Regions from separate parts of the Paenibacillus wynnii genome, predicted to be linked through region 3. Evidence: a T-box and tRNA genes for the amino acid it is inferred to sense, from the RefSeq annotation. Region 3 holds a T-box; the other regions hold tRNA genes.
What was found. A T-box is a leader RNA that pairs with one kind of tRNA and senses whether it is charged. The one in region 3 lies ahead of PWYN_RS27060 (arginine--tRNA ligase), so its partner is inferred to be a tRNA-Arg.
Positions count from the first base shown of each region.

Region 1: it has a tRNA-Arg gene. The T-box ahead of PWYN_RS27060 (arginine--tRNA ligase) is inferred to sense a tRNA for this amino acid. The anticodon was not compared.
Region 2: it has a tRNA-Arg gene. The T-box ahead of PWYN_RS27060 (arginine--tRNA ligase) is inferred to sense a tRNA for this amino acid. The anticodon was not compared.

Region 1 is NZ_JQCR01000002.1:1,166,164-1,171,286, forward strand. Features, by position in the region: gene glgP (alpha-glucan family phosphorylase) at 1-763, shown strand, start outside; gene katA (catalase KatA) at 1,163-2,623, shown strand; tRNA gene PWYN_RS07795 (tRNA-Gly) at 2,984-3,054, opposite strand; tRNA gene PWYN_RS07800 (tRNA-Pro) at 3,067-3,140, opposite strand; tRNA gene PWYN_RS07805 (tRNA-Arg) at 3,168-3,244, opposite strand; tRNA gene PWYN_RS07810 (tRNA-Gly) at 3,255-3,329, opposite strand; tRNA gene PWYN_RS07815 (tRNA-Leu) at 3,336-3,419, opposite strand; tRNA gene PWYN_RS07820 (tRNA-Lys) at 3,436-3,508, opposite strand; tRNA gene PWYN_RS07825 (tRNA-Gln) at 3,577-3,651, opposite strand; tRNA gene PWYN_RS07830 (tRNA-Asp) at 3,711-3,788, opposite strand; tRNA gene PWYN_RS07835 (tRNA-Met) at 3,813-3,889, opposite strand; tRNA gene PWYN_RS07840 (tRNA-Met) at 3,960-4,036, opposite strand; tRNA gene PWYN_RS07845 (tRNA-Met) at 4,107-4,183, opposite strand; tRNA gene PWYN_RS07850 (tRNA-Val) at 4,204-4,279, opposite strand; tRNA gene PWYN_RS07855 (tRNA-Glu) at 4,286-4,357, opposite strand; tRNA gene PWYN_RS07860 (tRNA-Ser) at 4,428-4,517, opposite strand; tRNA gene PWYN_RS07865 (tRNA-Asn) at 4,522-4,597, opposite strand; tRNA gene PWYN_RS07870 (tRNA-Ile) at 4,601-4,677, opposite strand; rRNA gene rrf (5S ribosomal RNA) at 4,735-4,851, opposite strand; rRNA gene PWYN_RS07880 (23S ribosomal RNA) at 4,924-5,123, opposite strand, start outside.
Region 2 is NZ_JQCR01000001.1:542,601-547,723, forward strand. Features, by position in the region: gene PWYN_RS02605 (helix-turn-helix domain-containing protein) at 1-265, shown strand, start outside; gene PWYN_RS02610 (ImmA/IrrE family metallo-endopeptidase) at 308-712, shown strand; tRNA gene PWYN_RS02615 (tRNA-Pro) at 819-892, opposite strand; tRNA gene PWYN_RS02620 (tRNA-Gly) at 909-982, opposite strand; tRNA gene PWYN_RS02625 (tRNA-Pro) at 995-1,068, opposite strand; tRNA gene PWYN_RS02630 (tRNA-Arg) at 1,096-1,172, opposite strand; tRNA gene PWYN_RS02635 (tRNA-Gly) at 1,181-1,255, opposite strand; tRNA gene PWYN_RS02640 (tRNA-Leu) at 1,264-1,348, opposite strand; tRNA gene PWYN_RS02645 (tRNA-Lys) at 1,365-1,437, opposite strand; tRNA gene PWYN_RS02650 (tRNA-Gln) at 1,443-1,517, opposite strand; tRNA gene PWYN_RS02655 (tRNA-Val) at 1,569-1,644, opposite strand; tRNA gene PWYN_RS02660 (tRNA-Glu) at 1,685-1,759, opposite strand; tRNA gene PWYN_RS02665 (tRNA-Thr) at 1,772-1,847, opposite strand; tRNA gene PWYN_RS02670 (tRNA-Asn) at 1,849-1,924, opposite strand; rRNA gene rrf (5S ribosomal RNA) at 1,931-2,047, opposite strand; rRNA gene PWYN_RS02680 (23S ribosomal RNA) at 2,102-5,030, opposite strand.
Region 3 is NZ_JQCR01000003.1:2,515,492-2,520,614, forward strand. Features, by position in the region: gene PWYN_RS27040 (DEAD/DEAH box helicase) at 1-957, shown strand, start outside; gene PWYN_RS30495 (hypothetical protein) at 1,866-2,039, opposite strand; gene PWYN_RS27050 (hypothetical protein) at 2,036-2,401, opposite strand; gene PWYN_RS27055 (hypothetical protein) at 2,438-2,788, opposite strand; T-box leader at 2,967-3,189, shown strand; gene PWYN_RS27060 (arginine--tRNA ligase) at 3,229-5,100, shown strand.

The sequences.
Region 1 (5,123 bases), on a different contig from region 3:
TATTCATACCCCTACCTGGGTGGATGAACGTATAACTCAAGCCTTCGAAGAGGGTGGAGATCTGTGGGCTACTCATACAGAGATCAAAGGCGAGTTAATTCAGTTCATCAAAGATCGGTCTGGGATTTCCTTGAATCCTGACAACCTCTTGATCGGCTTCTCACGCAGAGCTGCACCTTACAAACGGAGTGACCTGATCTTCTCGCAGCCGGATATTATCGAGCCGTATCTGGAAAGCGGCAAGATCCAGATCGTCTTCTCCGGCAAGGCTCATCCACTCGATGATAATGGCAAGAAGATTGTCAGCAACCTAGTAGCCATGATGAAAAAATATCCGAAGAGCGTCGTCTTCTTGGAGAATTACGATATGACCATTGGGGCCCAGTTGACCCGAGGCTCTGATATTTGGCTGAATAATCCGCGTCGTCCGTTGGAAGCCAGCGGGACCTCCGGCATGAAAGCAGCAATGAATGGCGTACTTAACTGTTCTATTCTGGACGGTTGGTGGCCAGAGGCGTGTATAGATGGCGAGAACGGCTGGCAAATTGGGGACGGCTTCGAAACCACTGACTTCAAGGTCCTCGATCAACATGATAGCGATGCGCTGTATGACACGCTTCTGAACCGTGTACTTCCAACCTTCTATGATCAACGTGATCAGTGGGTTGAAATGATGAAGAGAAGTATCGAGACTACACGAACTGAATTTGCGACAAAACGTATGCTCGATGAGTACTACAACAGAATGTATATTAAAAAATAACTATATAAGATGAACTTAAGATTTTGCTACATTGGGTTTGGGTCGTAACTACGGTGAATGTTGGACTTCCAGCCGCTGTTGTCTCCGGATTTCTGGATTTTTACCGCTATTAGCGGATGAAATCCGGAGACAAAGGCGGACGCTACCGCTCTTCCAGTTCCAAAATCCCCCTGCGTTACTTCAATCCTTTTTGTCAGTTTATCAAGTTCAATCTATATAATCATCTTCACGAAAGCTAATCCACAATCCCATCCTGATTAAAGGGTGGGATTGTTATGTTTAATCATATACATATGCTTATTTGGAATTATTATAAAAAGGGTTTACAATTTAAATGAGAATTGTTATCATAGTATTTATACTTAATCTAAAATCAAATCCTAAGAGGTGAACCTATTTATGAGTTCCAACAACAATAACAACCTTACAACGAGCTGGGGTGCTCCTGTAGGGGATAATCAAAATTCCATGACAGCAGGCTCCCGTGGCCCGGCTTTAATACAAGATGTTCATTTGCTTGAGAAATTAGCGCATTTTAACCGAGAGCGTGTCCCGGAGCGTGTTGTCCATGCTAAGGGTGCTGGAGCCCATGGATATTTCGAGGTAACCAATGACTTATCCCAATATACCAAAGCGAGCTTTTTATCCGAATTAGGAAAACGTACACCCATGTTCATTCGTTTCTCTACAGTTGCCGGCGAGCTGGGCTCAGCTGATACGGTTCGTGATCCACGTGGCTTTGCCGTTAAGTTCTATACAGAAGAAGGAAATTATGACCTAGTAGGGAATAATACACCGGTCTTTTTTATTCGTGATGCCATCAAATTCCCAGACTTTATTCATACACAGAAACGTCATCCGCAGACTCACCTCAAGAACCCCAATGCCGTCTGGGACTTCTGGTCACTATCTCCTGAGTCTCTGCATCAGGTGTCTATACTAATGTCAGACCGTGGGATACCAGCTACACTGAGACATATGCACGGTTTCGGAAGCCACACGTTCAAATGGGTAAATGCAGAGGGTGGCGCAGTCTGGGTGAAATATCATTTTAAAACAGAGCAAGGCGTACAGAACTTAGATGTGAATTTGGCTGCAAAAATTGCCGGTGAGAACCCGGATTACCATACAGAAGACTTATTCAACGCGATTGATAAAGGAGATTTCCCAGTCTGGAGATTACATGTACAAATGATGCCAATCGAGGACGCCAATACGTATCGTTTCGATCCGTTTGATGTTACAAAGGTATGGTCGCAGAAGGATTACCCTCTGATTGAAGTGGGGCGCATGGTGCTGGACCGTAATCCGGAGAACTATTTTGCAGAAGTGGAGCAGGCCACCTTCTCTCCTGGCTCTTTCGTACCGGGAATTGAAGCCTCTCCTGATAAAATGCTGCAAGGCCGTCTGTTCGCCTACTCCGACGCTCATCGCTACCGTGTAGGTGCCAATCATAACAGTCTGCCCATTAATCAGCCCAAGGCGGAAGTGAAGAACTACCAACGGGACGGCTCCATGACTAGCGGCAATAACGGTGGCAGTTCCGTTTATTACGAGCCTAACAGCTACGGCGGACCGACAGAATCACCACAACATAAACCTCTTTCTTTTGAAGTGTCCGGCTTAGCAGACAGTGTTGCCTATGATCATAACGATCACTACACACAGCCCGGTGACTTATACCGTCTGCTCAGTGAAGAGGAGCGTTTACGGCTTGTGCAAAATATCGTGGTTGCCATGGCTCCCGTCGACAGAGATGATATCAAAATCCGCCAAATCGGGCATTTCTTCAAAGCCGATCCCGAATTCGGGCGACGTATCGCCGCCGGGCTTGGTTTACCTGCTCCGCAGGAAGTATAAGGGTAAGACTAACCATTAGTTGAATATAGCATGTTATAGATGAAGGGGTGATCCACGCCATGCAATGGCAACTGGATCACCCCTTTTCCCTGACCATAATTGCAAATTTTTTGGAAATCATAGCGTCTATACTGAAAACTATCCCTTTATACTTTTCCCCATTACACTTTCTGGTCACTCTCTATAATCCACCTGGCTCCATACCCAAAGCTGATTTAGCTGCAATTGTGACATTCACAGTAGTAATTCAGTAAAGAATAAAAGGCATCTAATCATGATCTCCATGATTTAGACTGCCTTTTTCGTTAAACAAAAAAAAGAGCCGCGAAAATCCGCAGCTCCTAATTTGGTCTATCAGTAAGCGGGTGATGGGAATCGAACCCACGCTATTAGCTTGGAAGGCTAAAGTTCTACCATTGAACTACACCCGCATAAATGTAAAATCGGGACGACACGATTTGAACATGCGACCCCCTGGTCCCAAACCAGGTGCTCTACCAAGCTGAGCTACGTCCCGACATTAAAAATGGGATAAGAATATAAATGGCGCGCCCTGAGAGATTCGAACTCCCGGCCTTTTGATTCGTAGTCAAACGCTCTATCCAGCTGAGCTAAGGGCGCAAAATCTATATGGAGCGGACGACGGGAATCGAACCCGCGACCCTCGCCTTGGCAAGGCGATGCTCTACCGCTGAGCCACGTCCGCAAAATATGGTGCGCGTGAAGGGACTTGAACCCCCACGTCGTGAAACGCCAGATCCTAAGTCTGGTGCGTCTGCCATTCCGCCACACGCGCACGATACTAATAAAAGTGAGCCATGAAGGATTCGAACCTTCGACACCCTGATTAAAAGTCAGGTGCTCTACCAACTGAGCTAATGGCTCGCATAGAAGAGGCTTCCGAGTATTACTCGAATTACCTTTGAAACTTAACTTCACAAGATAAGGTGAAGTGGCTGGGGATATAGGATTTGAACCTATGCATGACGGAGTCAAAGTCCGTTGCCTTACCGCTTGGCTAATCCCCAATACTAATTAACGAAATGGCGGAACAACTTCCTTGCTCTCATCCTTGTCGATAAATAAATGGCGGAACCGACGGGATTCGAACCCGCGATCTCCTGCGTGACAGGCAGGCATGTTAGGCCAACTACACCACGGTTCCATGATAAATTACATAAGTAAGTATTGGTTGCGGGGGCAGGATTTGAACCTGCGGCCTTCGGGTTATGAGCCCGACGAGCTACCGGGCTGCTCCACCCCGCGTCAGTAACTAATATGCTTGTTTAACTATACCACATTACCACTACTCAAGAAAATATCACATAAAGATAATTGGTTGCGGGGGCAGGATTTGAACCTGCGGCCTTCGGGTTATGAGCCCGACGAGCTACCGGGCTGCTCCACCCCGCGTCAGTAACTAATATGCTTGTTTAACTATACCACATTACCACTACTCAAGAAAATATCACATAAAGATAATTGGTTGCGGGGGCAGGATTTGAACCTGCGGCCTTCGGGTTATGAGCCCGACGAGCTACCGGGCTGCTCCACCCCGCGTCATAAGCAATATACAATTATGGTGGAGGCTGAGGGGTTCGAACCCCCGACCCTCTGCTTGTAAGGCAGATGCTCTCCCAGCTGAGCTAAGCCTCCATGATATGACCCGTATGGGATTCGAACCCATGTTACCTCCGTGAAAGGGAGGTGTCTTAACCCCTTGACCAACGGGCCAAACTACTAAGAAAATATTACTGCGATGAACCACTGAGGGTTCTCATCCCTTGCTAAGCAAGTATTGCAACGGAGAGAGAGGGATTCGAACCCTCGAGACGCTTGTGGCGCCTACACGATTTCCAATCGTGCTCCTTCGGCCAAACTCGGACACCTCTCCAAAGTGGCTCCCCGAACAGGGCTCGAACCTGTGACAACTCGATTAACAGTCGAGTGCTCTACCAACTGAGCTATCAGGGAAAATGGTGGGCCCTAGTGGACTCGAACCACCGACCTCACCCTTATCAGGGGTGCGCTCTAACCAGCTGAGCTAAGGGCCCTTCTAACGCATGTAAATGTTATGAGCAAAAAAAATACCACAGTCATTGTGGTTATTCGCTTGGCGGCGTCCTACTCTCCCAGGACCCTTCGGTCCAAGTACCATCGGCGCTGGAGGTCTTAACGGTCGTGTTCGGGATGGGTACGTGTGGAACCCCTCCGCTATCGCCACCAAACGAATTACATAGAATATATCAAGCGTTTGATCGCCTGAAAACTGAATCCGAAACAAATTTGCGTTTAGATATTTGGATAAGCCCTCGACCGATTAGTATTGGTCAGCTCCATGCATTGCTGCACTTCCACCTCCAACCTATCTACCTCGTCGTCTTCAAGGGGTCTTACTAATTGGGAAATCTCATCTTGAGGGGGGCTTCACGCTTAGATGCTTTCAGCGCTTATCCCGTCCGTACGTAGCTACTCAGCCATGCTCCTGGCGGAACAACTG
Region 2 (5,123 bases), on a different contig from region 3:
CTATGAGTTATTAATGGATCAAGCCGGTTACTTGCAGGAGGCTGAACTGGCTTCTGTTGAAGTAGTTCCAGAATGGGCTACGAGTAAAGACAAGCGTGATTTCCGGAAAATGTTGGAGGATGACGGAGAATTAATGTTTGATGGTATTCCTTTAAATAAGGAGGACAGGCAGCGGATTAAGGATGTACTGACCGGCTTATTCTGGGAAGCTAAGCAAATGAACAAAAGAAATAAGCCTATTCATAGACCCCATTCAGAAGAATAGAGCATGCCCACCAATACTTTAAAGATGCTGCAGGTGAAAAAGATGGATGAATTAATCGATAAACTGATAAAAAAATATAAAACCAATTGCCCTTTTGAGCTTTCCAGAGCACTCGGCATTCATATTCGGTTTATGAATTTGGGGGAGGATACCAAGGGGTTATATTATCGTAAGTTAAGAAGAAGGTTTATTGTCATTCATAATGAGCTGCCTATCGAGTGGCAGCGCTTTGTTTGCGCACATGAATTGGGGCACGATCGTTTACATAAGGGCATTAATCGTTTTTTTCTAGAGGAGAGTTCTTACTTTTGTCCTGGCAAATTGGAACGGCAAGCCAATTCCTTTGCAGTAAAGCTGCTATTAGCCAATTCCTCTCCAGAACAAGGAGAATCTTTAGAGATCTATTATTCGCGGATAGGTATACCACATGAGATTCAATTTATGTAACAGTTAATACTGAAACTAAATTAATAGAGAGACTAAGTCTAGCAATTACATAAACAAAAAACTCTTACCGAAGTAAGAGTTTAGTGACAACTATATAGTTGTAGTATCGGGACGACACGATTTGAACATGCGACCCCCTGGTCCCAAACCAGGTGCTCTACCAAGCTGAGCTACGTCCCGTAATAAAATGAAAAGTTGGAGCGGGTGATGGGAATCGAACCCACGCTATTAGCTTGGAAGGCTAAAGTTCTACCATTGAACTACACCCGCATAAATGTAAAATCGGGACGACACGATTTGAACATGCGACCCCCTGGTCCCAAACCAGGTGCTCTACCAAGCTGAGCTACGTCCCGACAGTATTAATGGGATAAGAATATAAATGGCGCGCCCTGAGAGATTCGAACTCCCGGCCTTTTGATTCGTAGTCAAACGCTCTATCCAGCTGAGCTAAGGGCGCAAAAATAATGGAGCGGACGACGGGAATCGAACCCGCGACCCTCGCCTTGGCAAGGCGATGCTCTACCGCTGAGCCACGTCCGCAAATCATATGGTGCGCGTAGAGGGACTTGAACCCCCACGTCGTGAAACGCCAGATCCTAAGTCTGGTGCGTCTGCCAATTCCGCCATACGCGCATGATAATAATAAAAGTGAGCCATGAAGGATTCGAACCTTCGACACCCTGATTAAAAGTCAGGTGCTCTACCAACTGAGCTAATGGCTCGCATCTGGCTGGGGATATAGGATTTGAACCTATGAATGACGGAGTCAAAGTCCGTTGCCTTACCACTTGGCTAATCCCCATTGATGATACCTATATATTCTCCATAATCCTCATAGATATGTGAGCGATTATGGTGGAGGCTGAGGGGATCGAACCCCCGACCCTCTGCTTGTAAGGCAGATGCTCTCCCAGCTGAGCTAAGCCTCCATATGTATGGTGACCCTCAAGGGGTAATGATAGGAAAATTTGGTGACCCGTATGGGATTCGAACCCATGTTACCTCCGTGAAAGGGAGGTGTCTTAACCCCTTGACCAACGGGCCGCTAAAAATCTGTGGAGCTCTCAACCGGATTCGAACCGGTGACCTCATCCTTACCATGGATGCACTCTACCTACTGAGCTATGAGAGCATGGCTCCCCGAACAGGGCTCGAACCTGTGACAACTCGATTAACAGTCGAGTGCTCTACCAACTGAGCTATCAGGGAATATCCGCTTGGCAACGTCCTACTCTCCCAGGACCCTTCGGTCCAAGTACCATCGGCGCTGGAGGTCTTAACGGTCGTGTTCGGGATGGGTACGCGTGGAACCCCTCCGCTATCGCCACCAAACGGCAGGCTTAATCGCCTGAAAACTGAATCCGAAACAAATCTGCGTTTAGATATTTGGATAAGCCCTCGACCGATTAGTATTGGTCAGCTCCATGCATTGCTGCACTTCCACCTCCAACCTATCTACCTCGTCGTCTTCAAGGGGTCTTACTAATTGGGAAATCTCATCTTGAGGGGGGCTTCACGCTTAGATGCTTTCAGCGCTTATCCCGTCCGTACGTAGCTACTCAGCCATGCTCCTGGCGGAACAACTGATGCACCAGCGGTACGTCCATCCCGGTCCTCTCGTACTAAGGACAGCTCCTCTCAAATTTCCTGCGCCCACGACAGATAGGGACCGAACTGTCTCACGACGTTCTGAACCCAGCTCGCGTACCGCTTTAATGGGCGAACAGCCCAACCCTTGGGACCTACTTCAGCCCCAGGATGCGATGAGCCGACATCGAGGTGCCAAACCTCCCCGTCGATGTGGACTCTTGGGGGAGATAAGCCTGTTATCCCCAGGGTAGCTTTTATCCGTTGAGCGATGGCCCTTCCATGCGGTACCACCGGATCACTAAGTCCGACTTTCGTCCCTGCTCGACTTGTAGGTCTCGCAGTCAAGCTCCCTTATGCCTTTGCACTCTTCGAATGATTTCCAACCATTCTGAGGGAACCTTGGAACGCCTCCGTTACTCTTTAGGAGGCGACCGCCCCAGTCAAACTGCCCGCCTGACACGGTCCCCGTACCCGATTAGGGCACTAGGTTAGAACCTAGATACGATCAGGGTGGTATCCCAACGTCGCCTCTGCAGAAGCTTGCGCTCCTGCTTCTCAGGCTCCCACCTATCCTGTACAGATCGTACCCAAATTCAATATCAAGCTGCAGTAAAGCTCCATGGGGTCTTTCCGTCTTGTCGCGGGTAACCTGCATCTTCACAGGTATTAAAATTTCACCGGATCTCTCGTTGAGACAGCGCCCAAGTCGTTACGCCATTCGTGCGGGTCAGAATTTACCTGACAAGGAATTTCGCTACCTTAGGACCGTTATAGTTACGGCCGCCGTTTACTGGGGCTTCGGTTCACAGCTTCGGGTTTAACCCCTAACCGCTCCCCTTAACCTTCCAGCACCGGGCAGGCGTCAGCCCGTATACTTCGCCTTGCGGCTTCGCACAGACCTGTGTTTTTGCTAAACAGTCGCTTGGGCCTTTTCACTGCGGCCCCCTCGTGCTATTCACACTACCGGGGCACCCCTTCTCCCGAAGTTACGGGGTCATTTTGCCGAGTTCCTTAACGAGAGTTCTTCCGCGCGCCTTAGAATTCTCTTCTCGCCTACCTGTGTCGGTTTGCGGTACGGGCACCTTCTCCTGGCTAGAGGCTTTTCTTGGCAGTGTGAGATCATGACCTTCGCTACTACAATTTTCGCTCCCCATCACAGCCTGGCCTAATAATGTGCGGATTTGCCTACACATTAGCCTCACTGCTTAGACGGACACTTCCATCAGTCCGCGTCACTACCCTCCTGCGTCACCCCATCGCTCATAGCGGATTACGGTGGTACAGTAATTTCAAACTGTTGTCCTTCGACTACGCCTTTCGGCCTCGCCTTAGGTCCCGACTTACCCTGAGCGGACGAGCCTTCCTCAGGAAACCTTGGGCTTTCGGCGGATCAGATTCTCACTGATCTTTTCGTTACTCATACCGGCATTCTCACTTGTATACGCTCCAGCACTCCTCACGGTATACCTTCAACGTATATACAACGCTCCCCTACCCCAGATACAATGTATCTAGCCATAGCTTCGGTGGTGTGTTTAGCCCCGTTACATTTTCGGCGCAGAGTCACTCGACCAGTGAGCTATTACGCACTCTTTCAATGGTGGCTGCTTCTAAGCCAACATCCTGGTTGTCTGTGCAACTCCACATCCTTTCCCACTTAACACACACTTGGGGACCTTAGCTGATGGTCTGGGCTGTTTCCCTTTCGACAATGGATCTTAGCACTCACTGTCTGACTCCCGGCAATAAGTATATGGCATTCGGAGTTTGACTGATCTTGGTAACCCTTGCGGGCCCCGCAACCAATCAGTGCTCTACCTCCACTACTCTAATACCGAGGCTAGCCCTAAAGCTATTTCGGGGAGAACCAGCTATCTCCGAGTTCGATTGGAATTTCTCCGCTACCCCCACCTCATCCCCGCATTTTTCAACATGCGTGGGTTCGGGCCTCCAGTGCGTGTTACCGCACCTTCACCCTGGACAGGGGTAGATCACACGGTTTCGGGTCTACGTCCACATACTACATCGCCCTATTCAGACTCGCTTTCGCTGCGGCTCCGTCTTCTCGACTTAACCTTGCATGTTAAACGTAACTCGCCGGTTCATTCTACAAAAGGCACGCCATCACCCATAGATAGGGCTCTGACTTTTTGTAAGCACACGGTTTCAGGTTCTATTTCACTCCCCTTCCGGGGTGCTTTTCACCTTTCCCTCACGGTACTGTTTCACTATCGGTCGCCAGGTAGTATTTAGCCTTAGCAGATGGTCCTGCTGGATTCATACGGGGTTTCACGTGCCCCGCACTACTCGGGATCCGTCTCGGAGAGAATACAGTTTAGATTACAGGGCTTTTACCTCTATCGCGGGCCTTTCCAGACCTCTTCATCTACTGTATTCCTTTGTAACTCCATGTGAGACGTCCCACAACCCCAAGGGGCAAGCCCCTTGGTTTAGGCTGTTCCGCGTTCGCTCGCCGCTACTGACGGAATCACTATTGTTTTCTCTTCCTCAGGGTACTTAGATGTTTCAGTTCCCCTGGTCTGCCTCTACATACCCTATGTATTCAGGTATGAGTAACTGCGAATTACCACAGCTGGGTTTCCCCATTCGGACACCCCCGGATCAAAGCTTGCTTACAGCTCCCCGAGGCAGTTTCGTTGTTCGCCACGTCCTTCGTCGGCTCCTGGCGCCTAGGCATCCTCCGTGTGCTCTTATTAGCTTAACCATCACTCCGGTGTTTGGCTTGTTCGCTCATCTTGTTTTGAATGATGCTCGTGGAAAACCACTCGCAAAGTATTCAAAGCCAAAGGTCGCTTCA
Region 3 (5,123 bases):
GTAACCCAAACAGCACAAGCTGTACGGGTTCTGCAAGCTCGTTATCGATTTGCACTAACGGGTACTCCGGTGGAAAATGCTCTGGAGGACCTATGGTCAATCTTCGGCGCTGTGTTTCCAGAACTTTTCCCTGGCAAGAAGGCCTTTCACGACCTTCCCCGGGAAGTGGTAGCCAAGCGTGCACGTCCTTTTCTGCTTCGTCGTCTTAAGACCGATGTCCTGAAAGAACTGCCGGACAAGATCGAGTCCTTGCAAGCCTCCGAGCTGCTGCCCGAGCAGAAGAAGCTGTATGTCGCTTATCTGGCGAGGCTACAAAAGGAAGCCCTGAAGCATCTGAACGGGGAGGATTTCCGCAGCAACCGGATCAAAATCCTGGCCGGACTTACTCGTCTGAGACAACTCTGCTGCCATCCTTCGCTATTCGTCGAAGGCTATCAAGGCAGTTCAGCCAAATTTGAGCAGCTGCTCGAGATTATTGAGGAGTGTCGCAGCTCCGGCAAACGGATGCTGGTCTTCTCCCAATTCACGGAGATGCTCAAGTTAATCGGGCGGGAGCTTGGGCTTCAAGGTGTCCCGTATTTCTATCTGGACGGACAGACCCGAGCCTCCCAGCGTGTTGAGCTGTGTAATCAATTTAATGACGGGGAACGCGACTTGTTCCTCATCTCCTTGAAGGCCGGCGGCACCGGACTTAACCTAACCGGAGCAGATACCGTCATCCTGTATGATTTATGGTGGAACCCCGCTGTTGAACAGCAGGCTGCCGACAGAGCACACCGGATCGGGCAGAAAAAGGTAGTCCAAGTTATCCGGCTTGTCACCCAGGGAACGGTAGAGGATAAAATGTACGAGCTGCAGCAGAAGAAAAAAAACCTGATAGATGAAGTTATTCAGCCAGGTCAGGAAGCCTTATCCACCTTAACAGAACAGGATATCCGGGAGATTCTGATGATTTAATGGAGTGCGGGGGAGTAGTGGGGAGCGTTGGCTGGAACCAGCGGGGCCTAGCTGATACTGACGGGACTAGCTAGATTTAGCTGGTTCTAGCTGGTTCTAGCTGGTTCTAGCTGGTTCTAGCTGGTTAACTACCGGTTTCTTGCGGCTCCACTTGCCCCCCTTCCTCATCTACTGGATCCACGACTGATTTTTCCGTTGCGCAACCCATTTAGTTGTATTTAATACACTTAAAATACTACAGGCAGCACTACTAAAGTAAATAGGTGTATTTAATGCAACTATTTTCAGCATTTCCCGTCAAAAAGGCCATTTTCCCTAATTATAAGTGCATAAAGTACAATTAAAGTTCAAACAAGGCCGCTTTAAGCTGAAATAACTGCATAAAATACAACTTCTCTGCCGGAGTTGCCTCATATCTCCGATTTGACTGGAATAAGACATAACACAGAACCAGGGAGGCTAGCCGTAAGGCTTAGCACTCCTGGTTTTGATTATAAATCATAAATCAGATGTTACTTTCTTAATTGATCGTTATTCCTGCACTAGTGTAGCCATCAATGGTTGATGCCACATCAAGCCCTGCTGTTACAGTGGCGGTGAAAACCATTAACAAACGATCTTCAGGCGCTACTGCAATACTCAGTCCCGTAGTTCAAACCATTGCTTATAGTTCCAATAGATAGAACTCCTATTAACGCCGGACTTAAGGTTACTAGGGCTCCCGGCATCGCAGTGAAGATATTATCTGGTGTAGTAGAAATATATAATTGTGCTGTAACGTCGTGCTGAGATAGGCAGCCATAGGTGTAATCGTTCCGGTACGAGGTGATGAAAAGGCAAAGTTCAACGGAGATCCAACCGCTCCTGTAAGATTTATAGTTCCGCCAGCAGCAGTAACTCCAGTAGTGCTATTCCCAAAACCCACCAAGCTGGATGAATTCGCAAGCCCCCCCTAAAACAGTAGTCATACTCACAGGAAGCCCCGAAGAATAAGCAATAATAGCACCTTCACCAGCAGCACCCGTTTCACCTGTCGCTCCAGTAGGTCCCGCCGGTCCGGTAGCCCCAGTTACTCCCATCACTCCTTTTCTCCCAGCAATTCAGAAGAGACTAACCGATGGGCGGTTACAAGTTGACCTGATGAGTCTTTTCCCCAAAAAGAGATCTGGACTTCCTCTTCTGCCATACCTGATGTCGTAAAAGTAAATTCAAATGCATCCAGGTTCGCATAATAATTCCTTGTTACCACCTGATTGGGTGCCAAATTTAAAAATTCGCTAACATATAACGTTCTAGTTCCGTTCAAATGATAGCCTTCGATTAGCGCTGATGCGGCATTTCCACTGCTTCGATTATCCACTTTGATTGTAATTTGCTGAGTAGGTCTGACACCGGTAACCATTGATACGTTATTTTCTATCGGTCCTGTTGATAAAAAGGCCATGTCTACAGTTCTCCTTTAAAATTTTATATGAATCTACTATCCTAAATTTTCCTGAGCCACAACTCTAAAACTGCTCACCAATTGACCTGAGGCCTGTTTCCCCCAGACAGATACCTCTACCTCATTCTCTGCTGCCCCTCCGATCGCAAATAAAAACTCAAGAGCATCCAGATCGGCAAAATAATGCTTAGTTATTACGGTATTTGGAGCCACAATAATTCCTTCACTTACATATATAGTTCTTGTAGTACCGAGTACATAACCTTGAATAACCACAGAAGAACCATTTACAGCGTCCCGGTTAAGGATTTTAACGGTGACCTGTTGGGTCGGCCTGATCCCGAGGACGGGACTATTTTCGATGGGTCCTGTTGACAAAATTGCCATGCGTCTTAACTCCTCCCTTCTATTTCTGACTTATGATTTTAGAAACGCTCAACATACTAATATTCCAACCTTAAAATGTGGGTGTGGACATTAGCGATTCTTAAGCCGTATTTCCTTTAGTCGTATATATGCAGAGCTATTGATTTCTTTGTGAAATTCGTTATACTGGTAAAAATATATACAATCGATGAGCGGGAGAGTAATTACCCTTGATCTAGTCCTCAGCGAGCCGGAAGAGTGAAAGCCGGTACAGATCAAAGTAATGAAGCGCACCCGGGAGATGGACTTCTGAACAGATTAGTAGGAAGCCCCGGCTGAAGGCCGTTATTCTGTAAAGTGGCTAGACTTGCCCGTCTAGCAACGAGAGTGGTACCGCGAGCGCTAAAGCCCTCGTCTCTTTTGAGACGAGGGCTTTTTTGTATTTTAAAGGAGGTCAACCTATGTTCAGCCAACTTATCAGAACCAACCTGGAACAGAGTGTCAGAGGCGTATTTAATAGTCTGAGTATTACTTATACCGGTGAGATTAACGTTCGTATTGAACAGCCCGCTAATCTGGAGCATGGCGATTATTCGAGCAGTATCGCAATGCAGATGGCAAAAATTGTGCGGAAGGCTCCTATGGGAATAGCTGAACTAGTGAAGGCAGAAATTCAAAAGCAGGGTTATATGGAAGGGCTATTAGACAAAGTCGAAGTCGCAGCTCCCGGGTTCATCAATTTGTATGTCAACTGGCAGGAGTGGGCCGGACGCACCTTCGAGCTCCCTCCAAATTCCGGGGAAAAAGCAGTAATAGAGCACACTTCTATAAATCCGAACAAATCAGCGCACATCGGGCACTTAAGAAACTCCTGTATCGGGGATGCTTTGGTCCGTATTTTGAAAAGAACAGGATACAACGTAGAGGTTCATAATTACATAGACGATTTGGGGAATCAGCTGGCGGATACAGTTGTTGGGTTATTAAATATACCTTTTGAGGGTGAGCATATCCGTTTTGGGGACTATTGCTGGGATATCTATTCCAGAGTGAACAAGGAGTATGCGCGAAATCCAGAGATGACGGACAAACGTACCGATATTCTACATGCCCTGGAAAGAGGCGGCGAAAATGAGGCCTGGCTGGGAAATCTTGTAGCTGAACGTATTGTGAGAGAGCATGTGGAGGAGATGAAGAGCTTCGGCATTGAGTATGACCTACTCGTATGGGAGAGCAGCATTGTTAGGGAGGGTTTTTGGTCATCGGCATTTCAGCTGCTTGTAAAAACAGAGGTTTTTGTTCAAGAAAAGGAAGGTAAACTGGCAGGCTGCTGGGTACTGAAGCAATCCTCGGTGGCGGACGCTGAGGCAGAAGTTGATGAATATAATATCGATAAGGTGCTTGTGCGCTCCAACGGCATTTTAACGTATACAGCCAAAGACATCGCCTATCATCTGTGGAAATTCGGTCTGCTCGAAAAAGACTTCTCGTACCATGAGTTTACAGCAGGCTTATGGACAACGGGTTTAACTACCGGACGGGCTTTATCTTTTGGAAAAGCGGACATGGTTATTAACGTCATCGACTACAGACAGGAATATCCGCAGCAGATGGTAAAACAGGCCTTGCAAGTACTGGGGTATACAGATCAGGCCGAGAAGCTTCATCATGTAAGCTATGGCGTGGTTTCGCTGAGTCCGGCTTCCGCGGCTGAACTGGGAATTGATATTTCGGATGGCAGAACCTCCTATGCCATGTCCGGGCGTCAGGGTATAGGTGTGAAGGTAACCGATTTGGTTCTGCTTATGGAGAAGGCTATTGAGCAATCACGTTCTGATAAAAGTGGCCTTTCCAGCAAGGACATCGCTACCGCTGCGATCCGCTATTATCTGCTCCGTTTCAATTTAGGGACTGAGATTATATTTGATTTCCGGCAGGCTACAGAAATATCCGGGAATACGGGCGTATATCTGATGTATACGTATGCCCGTGCGAACAGTGTGTTGAGCAAGGCTGCAGCAACCAATCTAATGGATGATGCTCTATTGCCGCAATTTCCAGCCGAATTTGAAAAAGCGGAGTCCGCACTGCTGAGACATCTCAGCACATGGGAAGATACATTATTTCTTGCCAGCAAGGAACTGACCCCGAGCACACTCTGTAACTACGTGCATACATTGGCTACTTTGTTCAATAATTTTTACTCTCTGTGTCCCATTCTTAAGGGTGCGGAGTCTTCCATTCAGTTCCGGCTCTGGCTCACCTCAAGAGTTATCCATACTTTAGGCGATGTCCTTCGGGTGCTGGGACTGCCTACACCAAACCGAATGTAATTAACTTAAGTAGTGTTCTGAGA